Regions from separate parts of the Isoptericola sp. NPDC055881 genome, predicted to be linked through region 2. Evidence: predicted binding sites of a transcription regulator. Region 2 holds the regulator's gene; the other holds the start of a gene.
What was found. The regulator Rex, encoded in region 2, represses fermentation and respiration genes when NADH is low (regulators of the CRP and FNR family bind a similar motif). The targets are predictions, from matches to a motif close to CTTGTGAANNNNTTCACAAG.
Positions count from the first base shown of each region.

Region 1: a site for Rex is predicted at 2,012-2,031, ahead of ACWGKI_RS04840 (geranylgeranyl reductase family protein). Genes of this name have one in related genera too.

Region 1 is NZ_JBSHCR010000009.1:70,428-79,600, reverse strand. Features, by position in the region: gene ACWGKI_RS04850 (MFS transporter) at 50-1,411, shown strand; gene ACWGKI_RS04845 (hypothetical protein) at 1,542-1,757, opposite strand; gene ACWGKI_RS04840 (geranylgeranyl reductase family protein) at 2,080-3,393, shown strand; gene ACWGKI_RS04835 (NADH-quinone oxidoreductase subunit A) at 3,470-3,832, shown strand; gene ACWGKI_RS04830 (NuoB/complex I 20 kDa subunit family protein) at 3,968-4,519, shown strand; gene ACWGKI_RS04825 (NADH-quinone oxidoreductase subunit C) at 4,516-5,325, shown strand; gene ACWGKI_RS04820 (NADH-quinone oxidoreductase subunit D) at 5,322-6,668, shown strand; gene nuoE (NADH-quinone oxidoreductase subunit NuoE) at 6,665-7,621, shown strand; gene nuoF (NADH-quinone oxidoreductase subunit NuoF) at 7,614-8,948, shown strand; gene ACWGKI_RS04805 (NADH-quinone oxidoreductase subunit G) at 8,948-9,173, shown strand, end outside.
Region 2 is NZ_JBSHCR010000051.1:21,762-30,934, forward strand. Features, by position in the region: gene ACWGKI_RS15105 (TrkH family potassium uptake protein) at 1-50, opposite strand, end outside; gene ACWGKI_RS15110 (acetoin utilization protein AcuC) at 115-1,290, shown strand; gene ACWGKI_RS15115 (30S ribosomal protein bS22) at 1,437-1,535, shown strand; gene ACWGKI_RS15120 (HAD family hydrolase) at 1,620-2,423, opposite strand; gene ACWGKI_RS15125 (glutaredoxin family protein) at 2,465-2,734, shown strand; gene ACWGKI_RS15130 (redox-sensing transcriptional repressor Rex) at 2,765-3,427, shown strand; gene ACWGKI_RS15135 (YceI family protein) at 3,654-4,202, opposite strand; gene ACWGKI_RS15140 (MarR family winged helix-turn-helix transcriptional regulator) at 4,303-4,809, shown strand; gene ACWGKI_RS15145 (histidine phosphatase family protein) at 4,871-5,515, shown strand; gene ACWGKI_RS15150 (TlpA family protein disulfide reductase) at 5,515-6,144, shown strand; gene ACWGKI_RS15155 (cytochrome c biogenesis CcdA family protein) at 6,144-6,920, shown strand; gene resB (cytochrome c biogenesis protein ResB) at 6,920-8,659, shown strand; gene ccsB (c-type cytochrome biogenesis protein CcsB) at 8,662-9,173, shown strand, end outside.

The DNA.
Region 1 (9,173 bases), on a different contig from region 2:
AAGGACGACGTGCGGCACGGTGACGTGCCCAGCAGGGAAGGCAGGGTCGATGACGACACCGGGGACCACACCGACGACCACACCAGGGAACGGGACGCGTCCCGCGACGGCGGGGGCCCCGCTGCACGGGTACCGGGCCACCGTCGCGGTCGCGATGTCCAACTACATCGAGGCGGGCTCGATCATCGCCCTGGCCACCAGCCTCACGCTGTGGCAGGAGCACTTCGGCCTCAGCAACCTCGCCGTGGGGCTCGCGGCCGCGCTGAGCGCCAACGCGTTCGGCGCGGCGGTGGGCGCCATGGTCGGGGGACCGCTCGGCGACCGGTACGGCCGCAAGTTCATCTACACCTACGACCTGCTGCTGTACATGCTCGGCACGGCGTTCATCGTCTTCGCCGCCGCCCCGTGGATGCTGTTCGTCGGCATCGTCCTCACCGGCATCGCCGTGGGTGCCGGCGTCCCCGTCGCCTGGACGTACATCGCCGAGGAGGCGCCCGACCACCAGCGGGCCCGGCACGTGGGCACCGCACAGCTCGCGTGGTCGCTCGGGCCGTTCGTCGGCTTCGTGCTCGCCACCGCGCTCGTGCCCCTCGGGCTGCTCGGCAGCCGGATCGTCTTCGCGCACCTGTTCGTCATCGCGTTCGTCACGTGGTGGGTGCGGCGCGGGCTCGCGGAGTCGGACGTGTGGAAGGAGTCGAACGCCAAGCAGGTCGCCCTCGGCCGCAGGCGCCGCGGCTTCCGCGAGCTGGTCTCGCACCCGCAGAACGTCAAGGCGCTGCTGTTCCTCGTCGGCGTCTATGCCCTGTGGAACACGGTCGCGGGCCAGGCAGGCATCTTCATGCCCCGGGTGTACCAGACGGCCGGCGTCGAGAGCGCCGTCGCGCAGAACCTCCTGCAGGTGCTGGTCTGGGGCCTGACGTCCGCCGCGACCTTCTGGGGCTTCATGCGGTACGGCGACCGGGTGAGCCGCCGCCTGCTCTACGGCCTCGGCGCGGTCCTGGCCGTGGCGGCCTGGATGATCCTGGCCTTCGTGCCGCACGTCTCCATGCCGCTGCTCGTCACCTACGCCGTGCTGTGGGGCGTGTCCGCCGGCATCGGTGCCCAGGCGTTCTACGCGCTGTGGACGGCGGAGCTGTTCGCCACGGCCTACCGGGCCTCGGCCCAGGGCGTGCTCTTCTTCGTGGCGCGCATCGCGGTGGGCCTGCTGAGCTACGTGTTCCCGACGATGCTCGCCGAGCGGGGCGTGCCGTTCGTGGGCGGCATCATGGTCGCGCTGCTCGTCGCCTCCCTCGTCATCGGCGTCGTCTGGACGCCGGACACCGCGGGCAAGAGCCTCAAGGCGATCGAGCGGGAGCGCTACGGCGCGGACCTCGACGACGCCGAGCCGGCGGCCGCCCGCCGAGCCACCTGAGCAGCTGAGCCACCTGAGTACCTGAGCGGGGGCCTGAGCACGGAACTGAGCTCGGGCCTGAGCGCGGACAAGCCGGGCGACGCACGGTGTCGTCGCCCGGCCCTCGTGCCCTCGTGCAGGGCGCCGGAGGTCAGGCGCTGGTGGTGCGGTCCTTGAGGGCGGCGCCCTGCTCCTTGGCGAAGTCGCTCACGGTGCTCGTGACGTCCGAGACCTTGGCCTGGACGCGCGGGTCCTTCCAGGTCTCCGTCGCCCAGTTCTTCGCCTGGTCGAGCTTCTGCCGGCCCTTCTCGGTGCCGAACAGGTAGCCGAGCGCTGCTCCGACGACGAATGCGGGTCCTGCCTTCATGGGGCGAGCCTCCTGAGGGTCTCGTGCGGGTGCTGCCTTGGTCCGTGCCCACGACCGTAGGCACGTCACGGGATCCACGCACCTTGCGGCAGGTCCCCGACATCCCCCTGGGGCGGCCCGGCTGGCACACTGGTGGCACCCCGCCGGACCTGCGGTGACGTCTCCACCGCGGCGCACCCGGGGCCGGCCGCCGACGAGGAAGGGTTACCTTCCTACACATCGCCCCGCGAACGTGGCTAGAGTGCTCGACAAGAGTTGTGATGGGGTTCACAAATCGACTCCGGCACCGTCGCCGGGGCGCTCGAGGGAGCGAGGTGAGAACGTGCGGGCAGGTCGTCTGGACGACGCTGACGTCATCGTGGTGGGTGCCGGTCCGGCCGGGACGTCCACCGCTCACTGGTGCGCCTCCGCCGGCCTCGACGTGCTCGTGCTCGACAAGGCGTCCTTCCCCCGGGACAAGGTCTGCGGCGACGGGCTCACGCCCCGCGCGGTCGGGGAGCTGGCCCGCATGGGCCTCGGCACCCGGGCCGAGGACGGGTGGATCCGCAACGAGGGCCTGCGCGTGGTGGCCGGGGCGCGCTCGTGGGAGCTGCCCTGGCCCGACCTGGACTCCTTCCCCGGCTACGGCATGGCGCGGTCCCGGATGTCTCTCGACCACCGCCTCGCGCAGCACGCGCAGGCCAGCGGCGCCAAGCTGCTGGAGCGCACCAAGGTGACCGCACCCCTGCGCGACGAGCGGGACGGCCGTGTCGTCGGCGTGCGGACCCAGCCCCTCGACGGCGACGGTCGCGCCGACGGCGCCGAGACCGTCTACCGCGCGCCCGTCGTGGTCGCCGCCGACGGCGTCTCCTCGCGCTTCGCGACCGGCCTCGGCGTCACGCGCCGTGACGACCGCCCGATCGGCACGGCGGTGCGCACCTACTTCCGCACGGAGGGGACGTCGCGGCACGAGGACGCGTGGATGGAGTCGCACCTCGAGCTCTGGGACGGCGCGCCGGGCGCGTCGAACCTCCTTCCCGGCTACGGCTGGATCTTCGCCCTCGGGGACGGCACGGCCAACGTCGGCCTCGGCTCGGTGAGCTCCACACCCGCGCGGCAGTCCGCGGCAGGGCACGACTACCGCGGCATGATGCAGGCCTGGATGCGCAACGCCCCCGCCGAGTGGGGCTTCACGCCCGACAACCAGGTGGGCCCCGTCCGCGGAGCGGCCCTGCCGATGGGGTTCAACCGCAGCCCGCTCTACTCCGCGGGCGCGCTGCTGGTGGGTGACGCCGCGGGGATGGTCAGCCCGTTCAACGGCGAGGGCATCGCCTACGCCCTGCAGGCCGGGCGGGTCGCGGCCGACGCCATCGCGCAGGCCCGGACCCGCACCACCGACGACGCGCGGGAGCACACGCTCGCGTCCTACGCGGACCGCATGCGCGCCGACCTGGGCGGCTACTACACGTTGGGCCGCTGGTTCGTGCGGCTCATCGAGCACCCGCAGATCATGCGGCTGTGCGTGCGGTACGGGCTGCCGCGGCAGGTGGTCATGCGGTTCGTGCTCAAGCTGTTGTCCGACTGCTACGAGCCGCGGGGCGGTGACTGGGTGGACCGGGTCATCGCGGGGCTCACCAGGGTGGTCCCAGCGGCATGAGCGCACACGAGCACAAGGGAGTGGTCGAGATGCACGAGGCAGGTCCGAGCGCGACGGCGCGGACGGGGGCGGCACGATGACGAACCCGTACGTGCCGGTCCTCATGCTCATGGGCGTCGCCCTGGTCCTGGCCGTGGGCGGTGTGGCGGCGAGCGCCGTCATCGGCCCGAAGCGCTACAACCGGGCCAAGCTCGACGCGTACGAGTGCGGCATCGAGCCGACGCCGCACGCGGTCGGCGGCGGGCGCCTCCCGGTCAAGTACTACCTGGTCGCGATGACGTTCATCGTCTTCGACATCGAGGTGGTCTTCCTCTACCCGTGGGCGGTGGACTTCGCCGCGCTCGCCGGCTTCGGCCTGGTGGCGATGCTGTCGTTCCTCGCCCTCATCACCGTGCCCTTCGTCTACGAGTGGCGGCGGGGCGGCCTCAGCTGGGTGTAGCAGCACCCGCACGACCAGCACGACCAGCACGACCAGCACCACCAGCACCACCAGCACCACCCAGGACGACACGGCAAGACGGACGGCGACGGTGCCGGGCAGATCCGGCACCGATGCTCACGAAGGGGAGGGTTCATGGGCCTGGAAGAGGCTCCGTCGGGCTTCCTGCTCACGACGATCGAGGACCTGGCGGGCTACCTGCGCAAGGCGTCCGTGTGGCCGGTGACGTTCGGGCTGGCGTGCTGCGCCATCGAGATGATGGCGGCCGGCGCGTCGCGGTTCGACCTGTCTCGGTTCGGCATGGAGGTCTTCCGGGCGTCGCCGCGGCAGGCGGACCTCATGATCGTCGCGGGCCGGGTGAGCCAGAAGATGGCCCCGGTCGTGCGGCAGGTCTACGACCAGATGAGCGAGCCCAAGTGGGTGCTGTCCATGGGCGTGTGCGCCTCCAGCGGCGGCATGTTCAACAACTACGCGATCGTGCAGGGCGTGGACCACATCGTCCCGGTCGACGTGTACCTGCCCGGCTGCCCGCCGCGCCCGGAGATGCTCATCAACGCGATCCTCGCGCTGCACCAGCACATCCAGGACTCGCCGCTGGGCGTCAACCGCCGGGAGGCGGCCGCGGCCGCCGAGGCGGCGGCGCTCGAGGCCACGCCGACGTTCGAGCTCAAGGGGCTGCTGCGATGAGCGACGGCACGACGGCGGGGGGCGCGGCGGACAAGCCCGTCCCGCAGCCCGAGGGGGTGCTCGGCCCCCGGTCCGGGGAGCTGGTGCCCGGCAGCGAGCAGGCCGGCCGCGGCGGGCAGGGGCCGGAGGTCGTCGAGGTGCGCCGCGGCATGTTCGGCGTGCGGGGGTCGGGCGACACGTCCGGCTACGGCGGGCTGGTGCAGCCGGTCGCGCTGCCGGGCGCGGCGACGCGGCCCTACGGCGGCTGGTTCGACGAGGCCGTGGACGTGCTCGCGGAGGTGCTCGCGGCGTCGGGCGTCGCGTTCGACGACGCGGTGCAGCGGGTGGCCGTCGACCCGCAGGCCGACCCGCCCAGCCCGCACGCCGAGCTCACGCTGTACGTGGCGCGCGAGCACCTGGTGGCGGTCTGCCGGGCGCTGCGCGACGACCAGGACCTGCGGTTCGAGCTGAGCCTCGGTGTCTCGGGCGTGCACTATCCCGAGGACGCGGGCCGCGAGCTGCACGCCGTCTACCACCTGACGTCGGTGACGCACGGCCGACGGCTGCGCCTCGAGGTGGCGGTGGCGGACGCCGACCCGCACATCCCCTCGACCACCGCGGTGTACCCCACCAACGACTGGCACGAGCGCGAGACCTGGGACTTCTTCGGGATCGTCTTCGACGACCACCCGGGCCTGGCGCGCATCGAGATGCCGGACGACTGGCCCGGGCACCCGCAGCGCAAGGACTACCCGCTCGGCGGCATTCCCGTGGAGTACAAGGGCGCCACGGTGCCGCCGCCGGACACGAGGAGGCAGTACTCGTGACTACCACTGGCGCACCGCACGCCACCCGTCCCCCCACCGACGACTTCGACCCCGGCGTCCCGGGGTTCGAGGCGTCGGGCGGCGACTGGGACGAGATCGCCCGCGAGGCCGTGGGCGAGGAGCGCATCGTCGTCAACATGGGCCCGCAGCACCCGTCCACGCACGGGGTGCTGCGCCTCATGCTCGAGATCGACGGCGAGACGGTCACCGAGGCCCGGTGCGGCATCGGCTACCTGCACACCGGCATCGAGAAGAACATGGAGTTCCGCACCTGGACGCAGGGCACCACGTTCTGCACGCGGATGGACTACCTGGCGCCCCTCTTCCAGGAGACGGCGTACTGCCTCGCCACGGAGAAGCTGCTGGGCGTCACGGACGACGTGCCGGAGCGGGCGTCGATCATCCGGGTGCTCATGATGGAGCTCAACCGGGTGGCGTCCCACCTCGTGTGCCTCGGCACCGGTGGCAACGAGATGGGCGCGACCACGGTCATGACCATCGGCTTCACGGCGCGCGAGGAGATCCTGCGGCTGTTCGAGGCCGTCACGGGGCTGCGCATGAACCACGCGTACGTGCGGCCCGGCGGGGTCGCGCAGGACGTGCCGGAGGGCTTCGAGGCCCAGGTGCGCGCGGCGCTGCCGAAGGTGCGCCAGTACCTCGGGCAGCTCGGCGACCTCATGCTCGCCAACCCCATCTTCAAGGCGCGGCTCACCGACGTCGGCGTGCTCAACCTCGCCGGCTGCATGGCGCTGGGCATCACCGGCCCGGTGCTGCGCTCCACGGGCCTGCCCTACGACGTGCGCAAGGCGTTCCCCTACTCCGGCTACGAGACGTACGACTTCGACGTGCCGACGTCGACCGACGCGGACTGCTACTCCCGCGTCGTGCTGCGCATCGAGGAGTGCTACCAGTCGCTGCGGATCGTGGAGCAGTGCCTGGTCCGGCTCGAGCGCACGGCGGGCGCGCCCGTCATGGTGGCGGACAAGAAGATCGCCTGGCCGGCGCAGCTCGCCGTCGGCGCGGACGGGCAGGGCAACTCGCTCGACCACATCCGACAGATCATGGGCACCTCGATGGAGGCCCTGATCCACCACTTCAAGCTGGTCACCGAGGGGTTCTCCGTCCCGGCCGGGCAGGTCTGGCAGACGGTCGAGCACCCGCGCGGCGAGCTCGGCGTGCACGCGGTGTCCGACGGCGGCACCAAGCCGTACCGGGCGCACTTCCGCGACCCGTCGTTCAACAACCTCCAGGCCGTGTCGGTGATGTGCGAGGGCGGCCAGGTGGCCGACGTCGTCGTCGCCGTCGCGTCCCTGGACCCCGTGCTGGGAGGGGTCGACCGATGACGGCAGAACCCACGAGCGCCCGCTCGCAGGCCCGGTACGACGCCGACACGCTGGCGTCGCTCGCCGCCGACGCCGCGGCGATCAAGGCGCGCTACCCCGACCCGCGCTCGGGCCTGCTGCCGATGCTGCACCTGGTGCAGTCGGTGGACGGGTACGTGAGCCGGGACGGGATCATGTTCTGCTCCGAGCAGCTGGAGCTGACGCCCGCCGAGGTGAGCGCCGTCGCCACCTTCTACACGCAGTACAAGCGGCACCCCAACGGCACCTACACGGTGGGCGTGTGCACCAACACGCTGTGCGCCGTCATGGGCGGCGACGCCATCTTCGACGAGCTCAGCGACCACCTCGGCGTCGGGCACGACGAGACGACCGAGGACGGCGCGATCACCCTCGAGCGCGTCGAGTGCAACGCCGCCTGCGACTACGCGCCGGTCGTGATGGTGAACTGGGAGTTCTTCGACAACCAGACGCCGGAGACCGCGACGGAGCTGGCCGACCGGCTGCGCGCCGGGCAGGACGTGACGCCCACGCGCGGCGCGGCGTCCGTGTGCAGCTTCCGGCAGATGAGCCGCGTGCTGGCAGGCTTCCCCGACGGCCGCGCCGACGAGGGCGTGGGGGCGGGAGAGCCGTCGCTCGCCGGGCTCCGGCTCGCACGTGCTGCGGCGGCCGTCGACGACGCGGGGGCGGGGGATTCCTCGTCGCCGGGCGCGCCATCCGCCTCAGTCGTCCCTCCCTCGGCTCCCGCCAGGCCCGACCAGCCCGGCGGCGAGGAATCCCCCGCCCCCTCCTCGTCCTCTGCGGGCTCCGATGCCGACGTCCCGCCCGAGACCGGCGGGGAGCAGTCGTCGGCCGAGCGGCCGGCGACGGCGCCGGGGGACGAGAGCCCGGGGCGGTCGCCGTCGGGCGGCGACGCGAAGCCCGAGCCCGAGAAGGAGGGCCGCGGAGATGACTGACCTGATGCCGGTGCTCACGGACACGTGGGACGCGGACCGCTCGTGGAAGCTCGCCGCCTACGAGGCGGCGGGCGGGTACGCCGGGCTGCGCAAGGCCCTGACGATGGAGCCGGGCGACATCGTGCAGACCGTCAAGGACTCCGGGCTGCGCGGGCGAGGCGGCGCCGGGTTCCCCACAGGCATGAAGTGGGGCTTCCTGCCCCCGCCCGACGGCGGACCGCGCTACCTCGTGGTCAACGCGGACGAGTCGGAGCCGGGCACCTGCAAGGACATCCCGCTGATGCTGGCGAGCCCGCAGCACCTCGTGGAGGGCATCGCGATCACGAGCTACGCGATCGGCTGCGACCACGCGTTCGTGTACGTGCGCGGCGAGGTGCTGCACGTGTACCGGCGGCTGCTCGCCGCGGTGCAGGAGGCCTACGACGCCGGATTCCTCGGCAAGGACGTGCTCGGCTCCGGCTTCGACCTGGACGTCACCGTGCACGCCGGGGCCGGCGCCTACATCTGCGGCGAGGAGACGGCGCTGCTCGACTCCCTCGAGGGCAAGCGCGGCCAGCCGCGGCTCAAGCCGCCGTTCCCCGCCGTCGCGGGCCTGTACGCGCGGCCCACCGTGGTGAACAACGTCGAGTCCGTCGCGTCGGTCCCCGGCATCGTGGCTCGCGGGTCCGACTGGTTCGCCGGGATGGGCACGGAGAAGTCGCAGGGGCACGGGCTGTTCTCCCTGTCCGGCCACGTCACCCGCCCGGGGCAGTACGAGGCGCCGCTCGGCATCACCCTGCGCGAGCTGCTCGACCTCGCCGGCGGGATGCGGGCCGGGCACCAGCTGAAGTTCTGGACGCCCGGCGGCTCGTCGACGCCCCTGTTCACGGCGGACCACCTCGACACCCCGCTCGACTACGAGTCGGTCGCGGCGGCCGGCTCGATGCTCGGCACGCGCGCGCTGCAGCTCTTCGACGAGACGACGTGCGTGGTCCGGGCGGTCAGCCGCTGGACGGACTTCTACGCGCACGAGTCGTGCGGCAAGTGCACGCCGTGCCGCGAGGGCACGTACTGGCTCAAGCAGGTGCTTCACCGCATCGAGGCGGGCCGCGGCGAGGAGCGCGACGTCGACCTGCTGCTCGACCTGTGCGACAACATCCTCGGCCGCGCGTTCTGCGCGCTCGGCGACGGCGCGACGTCGCCCGTGACGTCGAGCATCCAGCTGTTCCGCGACGAGTACCAGGCGCACATCGACTCCCACGGGTGCCCGTTCGACCCGCGCGCGAGCGCCCTGTTCCCCTACACCCCCAAGCAGGCGCCGGCGCTCGCCGGGGCGGGAGGTCACTGATGACGGCGACCGTCGACAACACCGGCGCGGCGGGCGGCGGCCCGGTCGAGCGACCCGTGGAGACCGTCACGCTCACCATCGACGAGGTCGAGGTGACCGTGCCGAAGGGCACGCTCATCATCCGCGCCGCGGAGCAGGTGGGCATCCAGGTCCCACGGTTCTGCGACCACCCGCTCCTGGAGCCGGCCGGCGCGTGCCGCCAGTGCCTCGTCGAGGTCGCGATGC
Region 2 (9,173 bases):
TCCACCCAGCCGCGCAGCGCGAGCCCACGACCGCCCCACGTCCCCGGCACCGTGCCCCCTCTCGCCCCTCAGTCGCTGGGCACAGCCTGCCACGGCGTCGGCTACCGTGACGGGATGCGCGTCGCCCGGCTGCTGTGGAGTCCTGAGCTCCTGCGCTACGACTTCGGCCCCGGGCACCCGATGGCGCCCGCCCGGCTCGACCTGACGATGCGGCTCGTGGCCGAGCTCGGCCTCCTGGACGCGCCCACGCTCGAGGTGGCCGACGTCGAGCCCGCCCCCGACGCGGTCATCGAGTCCGTGCACGACGCCGCGTACGTCGCGGCCGTGCGGCGCGCGGCCGAGACCGGGGAGCCCGACCTCGCGCGCGGGCTCGGCACGGAGGACGACCCGGTGTTCCCGACGATGCACGAGGCGGGGGCGCGCCTCGTGGCGGCGTCGGTCGACGCGGCGGAGTCCGTGTGGTCCGGGCACGTGGTCCACGGCGTGAACATCGCGGGCGGCATGCACCACGCGCGGCGCGGGGCGGCGTCGGGCTTCTGCATCTACAACGACGCGGCGGCAGCCGTGCAGCGCCTGCTCGACGGCGGGGCGGAGCGCGTCGCGTACGTCGACCTGGACGCGCACCACGGCGACGGCGTCGAGGCGATCTTCTGGGACGACCCGCGCGTGCTCACCGTCTCCGTGCACCAGGACGGGCACACCCTGTTCCCGGGCACGGGGAACGCCGCCGACACGGGCGGCACGGCGGCGCAGGGCACCGCGGTCAACGTCGGGCTGCCGCCCCGCACGGACGGCGCGCACTGGCTGCGGGCGGTGGACGCCGTCGTGCCGGCCGTGGTGCGCGAGTTCCGGCCCCAGGTGATCGTGTCGCAGCACGGGTGCGACGCGCACGGCAACGACCCGCTCACCGACCTGAACGTGGGCGTGGCGGCCCAGCGCACCGCGGCGCGCTGGGTGCACGACCTCGCGCACGGGCTCGCCGACGGCCGGTGGGTGGCGCTCGGCGGCGGCGGGTACGCCGTGGTCGACGTCGTGCCCCTGGTGTGGGCGGGCCTCGTCGCGGAGGCGGCGCACGCGCCCCTGGCCGCGGACCTGAAGCTCCCCGAGTCCTGGCGGCGCGAGGTGGAGGAGCTGTCGGGCCTCGACCCCGCGGAGCGGCTCGCGGGCGGCGACGTCGCGTGGCGCGCCTGGCGGGACGGGTACGACCCTGCCGACGACGTCGACCGTGCGATCCTCGCCACCCGTCGGCACGTCTTCCCCACCTGGGGGCTGGACCCGTACCGGGACTGAGCGGGCACGAGCCGGGCGGCGGTCCGGCGGACGCCAGGCATCGGGTACCCTGGGGGACGGACTTTTCCGCGTTGGTCGGCTGCCCTGGACACAGGGCACCTGGGACCAACCGTGTTCCACCGACCGACAAGCATTGTGAGGACCTCATGGGCTCCGTCATCAAGAAGCGCCGCAAGCGCATGGCGAAGAAGAAGCACCGCAAGCTGCTGCGCAAGACGCGTCACCAGCGTCGCAACAAGAAGTGACCTCGTCCGCCTGACGGCGGACGCACGGGCCCGGTACCTCCGCGGAGGTACCGGGCCCGTTCTGCTTCTGGGGTGGACCGAGGTTCAGCGGCCCTGGAGGCGGCGGCGGATGCTGCGCAGCACGAGCCCGGCCACCCACGCCGCTCCGGCCCACGACGCGGTCTTCATGCTCCGCCCCGCCGCGCGCCGTCCGCGGCCCCGGAACTCGCGGATGGGCCACCCCACCTCCTTGGCGTGCCGGCGCAGCCGCACGTCCGGGTTGATGGGGCACGGGTGCCCGACGGTACGCATCATGGGCAGGTCGTTGAGCGAGTCGCCGTAGGCGTACGACGCGGACAGGTCGATGCCCTCGCGCTCGGCGAGCTCCCGCACCGCGGCGGCCTTGGCCTCGCCGTGCATGAGGTCGCCCACGAGGCGCCCGGTGTAGAAGCCGCCCGAGTGCTCCCCGATGGTGCCGAGGCAGCCGGTGGCACCCAGCCGGCGCGCGATGAGCCCACCGATCTCGACGGGCGTCGCGGTCACCAGCCACACCTGGTCGCCGGCGGCGAGGTGCTCGTCGAGCAGCCGCTTGGTGCCGGGGAAGATGCGCAGCTCGAGCACGGTGTCGTAGACGTCCTCGCCGACGGCGGTGATCTCCGCCACGGACCGGCCGGCGATGAGCGACAGGGCGCGGCTGCGCACCGTCTCGATCTGGGTGCGGGACTCCCCGAACAGCAGGTACTTCGCCTGGATGAGCGCGAACCGCAGCAGGTCGCGGGTCCCGAAGAACCGGCGCTGGTACAGGGCGCGGGCCAGGTGGAACGCGCTGGCGCCCCGGATGATCGTGTTGTCGACGTCGAAGAACGCTGCGGCGCGCACCGGCGGGGACGACTCGGCGGGCGACGGCATGCGGTCCACTGTATCGGCGCCGCTAGTCTTGGCAGGTGAGCATGCCGCAGGGATCCGTCGGAGAACCTCGGGTGCTGCTGTACACGAGGCAGGGCTGCCACCTGTGCGACGAGGCTCGGGCGGTGGTCACGGACGTGTGCGGTGCGGCTGGGGAGGCGTGGCGCGAGATCGACATCGACGTCGACGACGCGCCGGGCGGTGACCTGGTGGGAAGGTACGGGGACTACGTGCCCGTCGTCGAGGTGGACGGCGTGCAGCAGGGTTTCTGGCGGGTGGACGGCACGCGGCTCGCGCGCCGGCTGGCTCGCTGAGCCCGGGGAGGACGACGGGGTGATCCAGCAGTGATCGAGCTCGGTGAGGCGACGGTGCCGGCCGCGACGGTGGCCCGGCTGCCGTACTACCTGCGCGCCCTGCGCGACCTGGCGGAGGCCGGTGTGACGACGACGTCGTCGTCCGAGCTGGCGGAGCGGTCCGGGGTGGGGTCGGCGCAGCTGCGCAAGGACCTGTCGTACCTGGGGTCGTTCGGCACGCGCGGCGTGGGCTACGACGTGCAGTCGCTCGCGCAGTACATCGCGACGGCGCTGGGCCTGGGCTCCGAGCACCGCCTGGCGATCGTCGGCATCGGCAACCTGGGGCACGCCCTGGCGAACTACTCGGGGTACGCGGCCCGCGGCTTCCAGGTGGTGGCGCTGCTCGACGCCGACCCGCAGGTGGTGGGCCGGTCGGCGGCAGGCCTCACGATCGAGCACGTCGACCGGCTCGAGGACGTGCTGGCGCGCACGGGCGTGTCGATGGTGGTGCTGGCCACCCCGGGCCCCGTGGCGCAGCCCATCGCCGAGCGCATCGTGGGCTGCGGGGTGCGGGAGATCCTGTCGTTCGCCCCCGTCGCGCTGCAGCTGCCCGACGACGTCGTCGTGCGCTCCGTGGACGTGGCCGGCGAGCTGCAGATCCTCGCGTTCCACGCCGCCGCCCGCGCGGCGACGAACGGCACCCCCGCGAGGTAGCGCGCAAGGTGCCGAGGTAGTACCGGGCCCCGCGAGGTAGTACCGGACCCCGCGAGGTAGAACCCGGTTCCGCGAGGTAGTACCCGGGCCCCGCGAGGTAGCGCGAGAAAGGCCGAGGTAGTGCGGATCTCCGCGAGGTAGTGACTACCTCGCGAAGACCCGGACTACCTCGGCCTCTCGCGGACTACCTCGCGAGGGGTGGTGCTACCTCGCGAGGGAAGCGTCGTCAGGCCTGCTTGATGGCCGAGACGTCGAGGGCGATCTTGACCTTGTCGCCCACGAGCACGCCGCCGGTCTCGAGCGCGGCGTTCCACGTGAGGCCGTACTCCTTGCGGGAGATCTCGATCTGCGACTCGAACCCGGCGCGCGCGTTGCCGAACGGGTCGGTGGCGGTGCCGGTGAACTCGGTCGGGAGCTCGACGGAGTTGGTGACGCCGTTGATGGTGAGGTCGCCGGCGATCGTGTAGTCGTCGCCGTCCGTGGAGATCGACTTCGAGACGAAGCTCCAGACCGGCTTCTCCTCGGCGTGCCAGAAGTCGGCGCTGCGCAGGTGGTTGTCGCGGTTCTCGTCGTTGGTGTTGACGGACGCGGAGTCCAGCTCGGCCGACACGGCGGACGACTCGAGCTCGTCGCCCACGGTGATCGCACCGCCCGTGATCGCGATGGTGCCGCGGACCTTGGCGATCCCGGCGTGGCGCACGGAGAAGGACGCGGTCGAGTGGGCGGGGTCGATGGCGTAGGTGCCGGAGTTCAGGCCTGCGGGCAGCGCGGTCATGGTGTCTCCCTCGAGTAGGTCGTGCGGTCGATGTCTAGGTAGTTGAGCACTCAACTACCGTCACGGGGAGAAGAACACGCCGGTCTCGTAACCTATTCCCGTGGGCGGGACTACCGAGGCGCGACAGCGCGACGACGCAGACGTGCGCTGGCTCGACGAGGGCCAGCAGTGGGCGTGGCGGCGCTTCCTGGAAGGGACGTCCCGCTTCTTCGAGGCGCTCGGCACCGCCCATGACGAGGGGCTGCCGGTGACGCTGGGCGAGTACCACCTGCTGGTGCAGCTCTCCGAGGCCCCCGGCCGCACCCTGCGGATGTCGGCGCTCGCGGACTTCCTGGCGCTGTCCCGCAGCCGGCTCACGCACACCGTGGACCGCATGGAGCAGCGCGGTCTCGTGGTCCGGACCCCGGCGCCCGACGACCGGCGCGGCGTGAACTGCGTCATGACCGACGCGGGGTACGCGGCCCTCGTGGCGTCCGCGCCGGGGCACGTCACCGCGGTACGGCGGCTGCTCGTCGACACGCTGACCGACGAGGAGCTCGACACCCTCGGCCGGGCGATGGCGAAGGTCGTGGAGGCCACGAGGAGGCCTGAGCCGCACGGGGCGTGAGCGCCGTCACGCCTGGCTGAACGGGACCTGGGTACCCCGGAGTTCTGGGACACTGGGAGGCATGGCCACCACCACCGTCCATCTTGTGCGGCACGGCGAGGTCCACAACCCGGACGGGGTCCTCTACGGGCGCATCCCCGGCTACCGGCTGTCCGATCGCGGGCAGGCGATGGCACGCCGTGTGGCGGAGCACCTGTCCGGCACGGGCCACGACGTCGCCGGCGTCGTCGCGTCCCCGCTGCAGCGCGCGCAGGAGACCGCGACCCCGACCGCCGAGGCGTTCGGCCTCACCCTCGCCACCGACGACCGCCTGATCGAGGCCGGCAACCACCTCCAGGGCACGACGATCGGGAGCAACCCGGCGCAGCTCGCGCACCCTCGCTGGTGGCGCTACCTGTGGAACCCGCTGCGCCCGTCGTGGGGCGAGCCGTACGCCGAGCAGGTGGCCCGGATGCGTGCCGCGGTGGACGACGCCCGCCGCGCGTACGCGGGCCACGAGGTCGTCCTCGTCAGCCACCAGCTTCCCGTGTGGGTCACGCGCCGCTCGTTCGAGGCCCGCTCCCTGGCGCACGACCCGCGCCGTCGGGAGTGCTCGCTGGCGTCGATGACGTCGCTGCGGTTCGACGGCGACACCTTCGTCGGCCTGCACTACACCGAGCCCGCCGCGGACCTGCTCGCCGGCGCCGACCCCGTCCCGGGGGCGTGATGCGCACCACGACCTCTCGCGCGCTCCGGCGCGCGGCAGCGGCGACGAGCGCCGTCGTCGCCCTCGGCCTCCTGGCCGCGTGCGGCGCCCAGGACTCCGGCGCGGGCGACGTCGTCGGCCAGGGGTTCGTCTCCGGCGACGGCTCGGTGAAGCAGTGGGACGCGGGCGACCGCGGCGACGTCGTGACCGTCGAGGGCACCACCTTCGAGGGCGACGACGTCAGCACGGCCGACTGGCGCGGCGACGTGGTCGTCGTCAACACCTGGTACGCCGGGTGCGCCCCCTGCCGTGCCGAGGCCCCCGACCTCGTCGACCTCGCCAACGAGCGCGAGGACGACGGCGTGCGCGTCCTCGGCATCAACACGGAGGACGAGGCGGGCGCCGCCACGTCGTTCCAGCGCACCTTCGACGTGCCGTACCCGTCGATCGCGGACCGCACGGGGGAGGTCGTGGCCAGGCTCTCCGGCGTCGTGCCGCTGCAGGCCGTCCCGTCCACGGTCGTGCTCGACGCGGAGGGCCGCGTGGCGGCGCGCGTCATCGGGCAGGCGGAGGCGTCCACCCTCGACGCGATCGTCGACGACGTCCTGGCCGAGGCCGGCTCCGGCGACGGCACCGCGAAGGGCGCCTGATGGGTGACACCTTCGCCTCCACGGCGTTCAGCGGCTCGATGCTGCTGGCGCTGCCCGTGGCTCTGATCGCCGGGCTGGTGTCGTTCGCGTCGCCGTGCGTGCTGCCGCTGGTGCCCGGCTACGTCGGGTACGTCAGCGGGATGGCGGCGGCGACCGCCGGCGGGGCGAAGGGCCGCGCGGGCGTGGCGCAGGACCCGGGCCGACGGCGCGTCGTCCTCGGCGTGGGCCTGTTCGTGCTCGGCTTCACCGCGGTGTTCGTCGCGCTGATGGCCGCCGCAGGCGCGCTCGGCTCGTACCTGGTGCAGTGGGAGACCACGATCATGCGGGTCCTCGGCGTCGTCGTGATCCTCATGGGCCTCGCGTTCCTGGGCGCCGTCCCGTTCCTGCAGCGCGAGCGCCGCATGCACCTCAGCCCGCGTGCGGGCCTCTGGGGGGCGCCCCTCCTCGGGGTGGTCTTCGGCCTCGGCTGGACGCCGTGCATCGGCCCGACGCTCGCCGCCGTGCAGGCGCTGTCGCTGGATCAGGCGTCGGCCGGCCGCGGCATCGTGCTGGGCGTCGCGTACTGCGTCGGCCTGGGCGTGCCGTTCCTGCTGGTCGCGCTCGGGCTGCAGTCCTCGCAGCGCATGCTCGGCTTCCTGCGCCGGCACCGCCTGGGCATCCAGCGCGCCGGCGGCGCCCTGCTGGTGCTGGTCGGCCTGGCGCTGGTCTCCGGCCTCTGGGCCGCGTGGACCAGCCAGCTCCAGGGCTGGATCGGCGGATTCGTGACGGTGGTGTGATGAGCGACAAGACGACCTACCGTCCCGAGGGCATCAACGACGCCTTCACCGAGGGCCGGACGGACGACGCTCCGGCGACCCCGCAGGGCGCGGCTCCGAAGCCCGGCGGGTCCCCGGCCCTGCCCTCCCTCGGCTGGCGCGGCACGCTGCGCTGGACGTGGCGCCAACTCACCAGCATGCGCGTGGCGCTCATGCTGCTCATGCTGCTCGCCGTCGCGGCCGTGCCCGGCTCGATCCTGCCCCAGCGCGGGCAGGACGCCGCCGCCGTGCTCGAGTACCTGGGGGACCACCCGACGCTCGGGGAGTGGCTCGACAGGCTGGGCTTCTTCGAGGTCTACAGCTCGGTCTGGTTCTCGGCGATCTACCTGCTGCTCTTCGTGTCGCTCGTGGGCTGCATCCTGCCGCGCACGATGGCGCACGCCCGCAACCTGCGGAACCGCCCGCCCAGGACGCCGGTGCGGTTCGGCCGGTTCCCCGCCACGGCGGAGGCCGTCACCACGGCCTCACCGGCCGAGGTCACGGACGCGGTCGCCACCCACCTGCGCGGGCCGCTGCGCCGCCTGCCCACCTTCCGGGTCGACGTGGGCGGCGAGGAGCCGCGGCTGGGACGTCCCGCCACGCGCACCGTCGCCGCGGAGCGCGGGTACCTGCGCGAGACCGGCAACCTCCTGTTCCACCTGGCGCTGGTCGGCCTGCTCGTCTCCGTCGCCCTGGGCCAGCTGCTGCACTACCGCGGCCAGGCGATCGTCACGGAGGACCGCGGCTTCGCCAACGCCGTCGTGGACTACGACACCTTCGACAAGGGCGCCTGGTTCCGGCCGTCGTCGCTGTCGCCCTTCTCGATGACGCTCAACTCGTTCGAGTCGAAGTTCGCGTCCGACACCGTGGCGTTCGCCCAGGCGCGCGACTTCACCGCGTACGTGACCGCGACGGAGCCCGACGGGACGTCGCACGACGAGACGATCAAGGTCAACGAGCCGCTCACGGTCGACGGCGCCAAGATCTACCTGCAGGGCAACGGCTTCGCGCCCGAGATCACCGTGAAGGACGGCGCCGGCCAGCTGGCGTTCTCCGGCCGGGTCCCGTTCCTGCCCCAGGACACCATGTACACCTCGCGCGGCGTCGTGAAGGTGCCGGACGTCTCGAAGGGCCAGGAGCAGATCGGGCTCGTCGGGTACTTCCTGCCCACCGCCGTCGTCGACGCGGACGGCTCGGCCCGGTCCGTCTTCCCGCAGCCGCAGAACCCGCTGCTGGTCCTCGAGGTGTACCGCGGCGACCTGGGCCTGGACGACGGCGTGCCGCAGAACGTCTACCGCCTCGACACCGCGAACCTCACCCCGTCGGTGGACGAGGACGGCTCGACCGTCAAGCTCCTGGTGAAGCCCGGGGAGTCCGTCAAGCTGCCCGACGGCCTCGGCACCGTGACGCTGGGCGAGGACGTGCCCCGGTACGTCGCGCTCGACCTGCGCTACGACCCGTCGCTCCTCTGGGTGCTGACCTTCGCCCTGCTGGCCCTCACCGGCCTCGCGGTCTCCCTGTTCACCCCGCGCCGCCGCGTGTGGGTGCGATCATGGGAGACCACGGACGACGACGGCCGCCCGGTCACGCACGTCGAGCTCGCCGGGCTCGCGCGCGGGGACGACGCCGGACTGCAACGTGAGGTCGACAAGGCTCTGGCGTCGGTGCCGGGCCTGGTCGACGGCACGACCAACGACTCGAAGACTGCCACGGAGGACTGATCATGCAGATCGCCGAGCTGAGCGTGCTGCTCGTGTGGGGTGCCGCCACGGCGCTCACCATCGCGCTCGTCGCGTTCGCGATCGACCTGGGTCGCCGCACGGAGCAGCGGGCCGACGCCCGCGCCGAGGTGCGCACCCCGGTCGCGGTGGGCGCGGGTGCCCCGGTCCCGGCGAGCGCCGGCACGGGCCTGGGCGCGAGCGCGGACGCCCCCGCCCCCGCGCGCCGCCGCGCCGCCGGCATCGCGATGTCGACGACCTGGCTGGGCACCGTGATGCTGCTCGTGGCGATCGTGCTGCGGGGGATCGCCGCCGGCCGCACGCCGTGGGCCAACATGTACGAGTTCACGCTGGTGGGGTCGTTCATGGCGCTCGCGGTCTTCCTCGGCATGAACGTGCGCAAGGACTTCAAGTTCCTCGGCGCGTTCGTGACCGGCCTGGCGGTCCTGTTCCTCGTGCTCGGCCTCAACGTGTTCTACATCGCCGCGACGGGCGTGCAGCCGGCGCTCCAGAACTA